2 linked regions of the Breoghania sp. L-A4 genome follow. The protein of the gene in region 1 binds, or shares a complex with, the protein of each later gene. Links are inferred from orthologs where the notes say so. Each region holds a gene or a part of one and is shown in the gene's direction. Other genes may lie near its edges. The genes, in order: rpsG and tig.

What was found.
Region 2: the proteins of rpsG (region 1) and tig are in contact, whole or in part, in a crystal structure (PDB 3GTY), measured with the Thermotoga maritima proteins. The link is inferred for Breoghania sp. L-A4 from one-to-one orthologs. Residues at the interface, in WP_004081843.1 of Thermotoga maritima: Lys34, Lys52, Lys55, Glu59, Arg62, Gln63, Glu66, Asn67, Lys69, Val71, Arg95, Ala109, Lys110, Lys111, Gly112, Arg113, Pro114, Glu117, Glu121, Ile124, Ala125, Tyr127, Asn128, Asn129, Thr130, Gly131, Lys135, Asp139, Arg142, Met143; in WP_004081061.1 of Thermotoga maritima: Glu122, Val124, Val129, Leu130, Tyr133, Glu188, Gly259, Ile262, Tyr263, Glu266, Ser270, Glu273, Gln274, Glu277, Arg308, Gln311, Ile312, Ser315, Tyr316, Glu325, Arg329, Arg336, Leu363, Phe366, Trp367, Arg373, Leu377, Arg381, Leu384, Glu387.

What each region holds. Positions count from the first base shown.
Region 1 is NZ_CP031841.1:3,238,137-3,241,867, reverse strand. The notes cover bases 10-2,974. They hold rpsG (30S ribosomal protein S7), read left to right. Parts: upstream 10-1,239; coding sequence 1,240-1,710; downstream 1,711-2,974. Other genes in these bases: fusA (elongation factor G), read left to right, coding at 1,729-2,974; rpsL (30S ribosomal protein S12), read left to right, coding at 826-1,197; D1F64_RS14795 (regulator), read left to right, coding at 10-184. In the rest of the region: more of D1F64_RS14795, read left to right, coding at 1-9; more of fusA, read left to right, coding at 2,975-3,731.
Region 2 is NZ_CP031841.1:2,897,282-2,900,108, reverse strand. It holds tig (trigger factor), read left to right. Parts: upstream 1-646; coding sequence 647-2,008; downstream 2,009-2,827. Other genes in the region: clpP (ATP-dependent Clp endopeptidase proteolytic subunit ClpP), read left to right, coding at 2,190-2,825; D1F64_RS13175 (NAD(P)H-hydrate dehydratase), read left to right, coding at 1-140. UniProt on the Bacillus subtilis protein: Involved in protein export. Acts as a chaperone by maintaining the newly synthesized protein in an open conformation. Functions as a peptidyl-prolyl cis-trans isomerase.

The sequences.
Region 1 (3,731 bases):
GACGGCCCCGGACGACGACAGCGCGGTGCGCCGGGCGCTCGAGGCCTTGGCGAAGGAAGGGTATGCGGAAACCGAGCTCGACCAGATCGGGGCGCTGACCGAAGAGCCGGAGGACCCCACGTTCGAGAGCGCCTACCAGGATGCGCTCGAGGGCAACGTCGCCGTGGTGGCGTTCAGGGAGTAGAGCGGCGTCTGAGCGCTCTTGCACGAACGAAACGGGGGTGTCCATCGGGCGCCCCTTGTTGATTCCGGAACATCGCGCGATCCCGGGCCGGCGGACGCCGTCAAGCGAATCTCCGTGAAGGGGAATCGGTCCGTTGGGCCGAATCCGTACCAGGCCGGGGCAGCTGATTCACCATCCGTTCAAGTTTCGGATGGTTTCCGGGGATCGCCGGTGTCCGCCGCCTCGCTGCGCCGGCATGGGGTGAACCGGGACGGTAACAATCATGCGCAGGCGCGTCATTCCGGGGTCTTATGTTACGCCATCGGCTCGAAAACCGGCTGGAATCCTCGATATTGGCGTTTGCGGGAGAGGGCGCTGAGATTTCTGCCGTTTCCCCTTGACGTGGGCCCCGGCGATAGCTAATTTCCGCGCACTCCCAAGGCAGGCGGTAAGCGTTACCTCTTCCGGCGCGACTAGTACCGGAAACCAATTCGCTTAAACGCTGCCGGGGTTCATATGGCGACATAACGTCAAATAGCATGATCGCGGGGTAACCCGTGATCCTCTGGTTTCGCAGCGCCGTCCATGCTTGTCACGCGTGGAAGCGCGTATTCGCATGTGCGGATGGTGCTGCGGCAGGTGGACAAGGTGAAGGGCTAAATATGCCAACCATCAACCAGTTGATCCGTAAGCCGCGGAAAGATCCGCCGAAGCGGAACAAGGTTCCGGCCATGGAGGCCTGCCCGCAGAAGCGTGGCGTTTGCACGCGCGTCTATACGACGACGCCGAAGAAGCCGAACTCGGCTCTTCGTAAGGTTGCAAAGGTCCGTCTGACGAATGGCTTCGAAGTCATCGGGTACATCCCCGGTGAGGGCCATAATCTGCAGGAGCACTCTGTGGTCATGATCCGCGGCGGCCGCGTCAAGGATTTGCCTGGCGTGCGCTACCACATCCTTCGCGGTGTCCTTGACACCCAGGGTGTCAAGGATCGCAAGCAGCGCCGTTCCAAGTATGGCGCTAAGCGGCCGAAGTAATCGGCTTCAATCGTTCCCTTAAATGGGTTGAGGATAAGATAGATGTCCCGCCGTCATCGCGCTGAAAAGCGAGAGATCCATCCGGACCCCAAGTTTGGGGACGTTGTCATCACGAAGTTCATGAACTCCGTGATGCTCGACGGCAAGAAATCTGCCGCCGAAAGCATCATTTATGGCGCCTTCGATCTGATCGAAGGCCGGTCCAAGCAGGACCCGGTTACCGTGTTTCACGAGGCACTTGTCAACGTGATGCCGCAGGTGGAAGTCCGCTCCCGCCGTGTGGGTGGGGCGACCTACCAGGTGCCGGTCGAGGTTCGCAACGAACGTCGTCAGGCACTGGCCATCCGCTGGCTGATCAATGCCTCGCGGGCTCGTAACGAGAAGACCATGGTCGAGCGTTTGGCCGGGGAGCTTCTTGATGCGGGCAGCAATCGCGGCACCGCCGTCAAAAAGCGTGAAGATACGCACCGGATGGCGGAAGCCAACCGTGCCTTCTCGCATTATCGCTGGTAAGCCTGAAGGTCTGACATCATGGCGCGCACGCATAAAATCGAGGACTACCGCAATTTCGGCATCATGGCTCACATTGATGCGGGAAAGACCACGACGACGGAGCGGATCCTCTACTACACCGGCCGTAGCCACAAGATCGGCGAAGTCCATGACGGCGCTGCCACCATGGACTGGATGGAGCAGGAGCAGGAGCGTGGCATCACGATCACGTCCGCTGCAACGACCTGTTTCTGGAATGAGAAGCGCCTGAACATCATCGACACCCCGGGCCATGTGGACTTCACGATTGAAGTCGAGCGTTCCCTGCGTGTACTTGATGGCGCGGTCGCGCTTCTCGACGCCAACGCCGGTGTTGAGCCGCAGACGGAAACTGTCTGGCGTCAGGCCGACAAATATCACGTCCCGCGGATGATCTTCGTCAACAAGATGGACAAGCTCGGCGCGGACTTCTTTCGCTGCATCGAGATGATCGAGAAGCGCCTCGGCGCCAACCCGATCTGCCTCCAGCTGCCGATCGGCGCCGAGAACGAGTTCGCCGGCGTCATCGATCTGATCAAGATGAAGGCGATCATCTGGGACGAAGAAGGCCTTGGCGCTTCCTTCCATGAGGAAGACATCCCCGCCGAGCTGGCCGACCAGGCCCAGGAATATCACGATCTGATGATCGAGAAGGCGGTTGAAGTCGACGACACGGCGATGGAAGCCTACCTCGAAGGCGTCATGCCTGATGATGCGGCGCTGCAGAAGCTGATCCGCAAGGGCACGCTGATTGGCGAGTTCGTGCCGATCCTTTGCGGCACCGCGTTCAAGAACAAGGGCGTGCAGCCGCTTCTCGACGCGGTTGTCGATTACCTTCCCAATCCGACGGAAGTGCCCCCGATCAAGGGCATCGACGCGAAGACGGAAGAAGAGATCACCCGCCAGGCCTCCGACGAGGAGCCGCTCGCCATGCTGGCGTTCAAGATCATGAACGACAGCTTCGTGGGCTCGCTGACCTTCTGCCGCATCTACTCGGGGAGGCTCGACAAGGGCATGTCCCTGATGAATACGGTGAAGGAAAAGCGCGAGCGCGTCGGCCGCATGATGCAGATGCACTCGAATTCGCGTGAAGACATCGAAGTGGCCTATGCAGGCGACATCGTGGCCATCGCGGGCCTCAAGGACACCACGACGGGCGACACCCTTTGTGATCCGCTGAAGCCGGTGATCCTGGAGCGCATGGAATTCCCCGAGCCGGTCATCGAGATCGCGGTCGAGCCGAAGACCAAGTCTGACCAGGAAAAGATGGGCCTCGCGCTCAACCGCCTGGCGGCCGAGGATCCGTCCTTCCGCGTCAAGACCGACGAGGAATCCGGCCAGACGATCATCGCCGGCATGGGCGAGCTTCATCTCGACATTCTCGTCGACCGCATGAAGCGCGAGTTCAAGGTCGAGGCGAACATCGGTCAGCCGCAGGTGGCTTATCGCGAGACGATCACCAAGACCGCTGATGTGGATTACACCCACAAGAAGCAGTCGGGCGGTTCGGGCCAGTTCGCCCGAGTCAAGATCACGATCGAGCCGGGCGAGCAGGGTTCGGGCTTCCTGTTCGAAAGCAAGGTCGTCGGCGGCAACGTGCCGAAGGAATACATCCCTGGCGTCGCCAAGGGCATCGAGAGCGTGATGACGTCGGGTATTCTCGCCGGCTTCCCGATGCTCGACGTCAAGGCAACCCTGACGGATGGCGCCTACCACGATGTGGACTCCAGCGTGCTGGCGTTCGAGATCGCGGGCCGCGCGGCCTTCCGCGAGGGCATTCAGAAAGCCGGGCCGAAGCTGCTGGAACCGATCATGATGGTCGAGGTGGTGACACCGGAAGACTACATGGGCGATGTCATCGGCGATCTGAACTCGCGCCGCGGTCAGATCACCGGCACCGAGAACCGGGGTGTCGTCACCGTGGTCAGCGCCAAGGTGCCGCTCGCGAACATGTTCGGCTACGTCAACAACCTGCGCTCGATGTCGCAGGGCCGGGCGCAGTA
Region 2 (2,827 bases), 340 kb from region 1 along the record:
CGGCCTGCATGGCCGTGTGGTGCCACGGGGCGGCGGGCGCGCAGTGCGGCCCCGGATTGATCGCGGAGGATCTGCCGCCCGCCATGCCGGCGGTCCTGGCGCCGCTGTGCGCGGATGCCTCCACCAAATCCTGCGCTTGAGGGACGCCGGGGGCGTCGTGCCTTGGAATCGGCCGGTTTGCGGCGGAGGTTCGTCAGCGTGGGGAATATCGGCGGCGGTTCGAGCGGCGTCGGGATTTCGCTTTGATGCCGGTGGGGCCAGTGCTATAGAGGCCGCGCTTTGGCGTACCGTGCGGCTGTGGCGGAACTGGTAGACGCGCTTGGTTTAGGTCCAAGTGTCTTTGACGTGGGGGTTCGAGTCCCTCCAGCCGTACCAACGACATATCCCGGGCGGCTTTCGCGCCGGGTTTGCGCATCACCCGGTTCCTGCGCCGGCGCGCATGGGGTGCCGCGCGAGCCGCGCTGGACGCGTGTGGGACTTCCAAAGCCGGTAAAATTGGTGCTGTGGTCTTGACACATGCGGGTCAGGGAAGACACATGCACGGCAAGACCCATTTCACGTCATGAACGATGCGCCGCCAACGAAGTCATACGGCTTCCATCGAACGGTTGGATGACGTTCCAGATCGAGGACGAAGAACAATATCATGCAGGTGACCGAAACCCTGTCCGAAGGGCTGAAACGCGAGCTGAAGATCGTCATTCCGGCATCCGATATCGCCGGCAAAGTCGACGCTTATCTTGAGGACATGAAGTCCAAGGCTCAGATCAAGGGGTTTCGCCCCGGCAAAGTGCCGATTTCCCATCTGAAGCGGATGTACGGCCGCCAGGCGACGGCGGAGATCCTCGACAACATGCTCAACGAGAGCACCCAGAAGGCCGTCGAGGACCGCTCCGAGCGCCCGGCGCTGCAGCCGGAAATCGACTTGCCGGAAGGCGACGCGAAGAAGGTCATGGAAGAGGGCGCCGATCTGGCCTTCACGATGACCTACGAGGTTCTGCCGGAATTCGAGATCATCGATTTCAGCGACATCGAGATCGAGCGTCCGATCATCGAGATCTCCGAAGAAGGCGTGATGGAGCAGGTCGAGCAGATCGCCGCCCAGAGCCGGCCCTTCGAGGCGAAGGCGAAGACCGCCAAGGCCGAGGATGGCGATCAGGTCACGATGGATTATGTCGGCAGCATCGACGGCGTGCCGTTCGAGGGCGGCGCGGCGGAGGATGCCAAGCTCGTGCTCGGTTCCGGCCAGTTCATTCCGGGCTTCGAGGAGCAGCTCGTTGGCGTGAAGGCCGGCGACAAGACCCAGGTCAAGCTGAGCTTCCCCGAGGATTATCAGGCCGCGCATCTGGCCGGCAAGGAAGCCGTCTTCGAGGTGACCGTCAAGGAAGTGGCCGCGCCCGGCGAGTTGACCATCGACGACGCTTTCGCCGAAGGCCTGGGACTGGAGTCGCTCGACAAGCTGAAGGACGCCGTCCGCCAGCAGATCGAGAGCCAGTTCGGCGCCGCGACGCGTCAGAAGGTCAAGCGCCAGCTGCTCGACAAGCTCGACGACAAATACACCTTCGATCTGCCCGCGAAGCTGGTGGAAAGCGAATTCGAAGGCATCTGGCGCCAGGTCGAGGCCGACATGAAACAGTCGGGCAAGACCTTCGCGGATGAGGACACGGACGAGGAAAAGGCCCGCGCGGACTACCGCAAGATCGCGGAGCGGCGCGTGCGTCTCGGCCTCGTCTTGTCGGAAATCGGCGAAAAGAACAACATCCAGGTCTCGGATGACGAAGTGCAGCGCGCTCTGTACGACCAGATTCGTCAGTATCCCGGCCAGGAAAAGGAAGTCTTCGAGTTCTACCAGAAGAACCAGCAGGCTCTCGCAAGCCTGCGCGCGCCGATCTACGAGGACAAGATCGTCGACTATCTTCTGGAGCTGGCAAAGGTTACCGACAAGGTGGTGACCAAGGAAGAATTGCTCAGCGCCGATGAAGACGAAGGTTCGGACACGGCGGCCTGATCCGTCTGTTAACGATGTGCGCAGTCGGCCTTGCGGTCGGCTGCGCATGCGCGGATCCGCTCTTTAAGGACGCGCCGTTCTCGCCTATGTATTGAGTTCCCTTCGCGACTCGGCACCGTTCTCAGGTCGTCGGGTCGTTCGATATTCAGCGCATAGCGCGCCTTCAAGCCATGGATGACTTATGAAGGATCCCGTCGATTTTTATATGAGCACGCTTGTGCCGATGGTTGTCGAGCAGACCAACCGCGGCGAGCGTTCTTATGACATTTTCTCACGGCTCTTGAAGGAACGGATCATCTTCATCACGGGTCCCATCGAGGACCATGTGGCGACCTTGGTCAGTGCCCAGCTGCTGTTCCTGGAGGCTGAAAATCCCTCCAAGGAAATCGCGATCTACATCAACTCGCCGGGCGGCGTCGTCACGTCGGGTCTCGCGATCTATGATACGATGCAGTTCGTGCGGCCAGAGATCTCCACGCTGTGCATCGGCCAGGCCGCGTCGATGGGCTCGCTGCTGCTGGCCGCCGGCGCCAAGGGCTCGCGCTATGCGCTGCCGAACGCGCGCGTCATGGTGCACCAGCCGTCGGGCGGGTTCCGCGGCCAGGCGTCCGACATCCAGCTGCACGCTCAGGAAATGCTGAAGCTGAAGCGGCGGTTGAATGATATCTATGTCACGCACACCGGCCGCGAGCTGTCGGAGATCGAGGAAGCCCTCGAGCGCGACAACTTCATGACCGCTGAGCAGGCGAAGGATTTCGGAATCGTCGATAAGGTGATTGTCGACCGCTCCTCGCTGATCGGTGACGAAACGGCCTGATG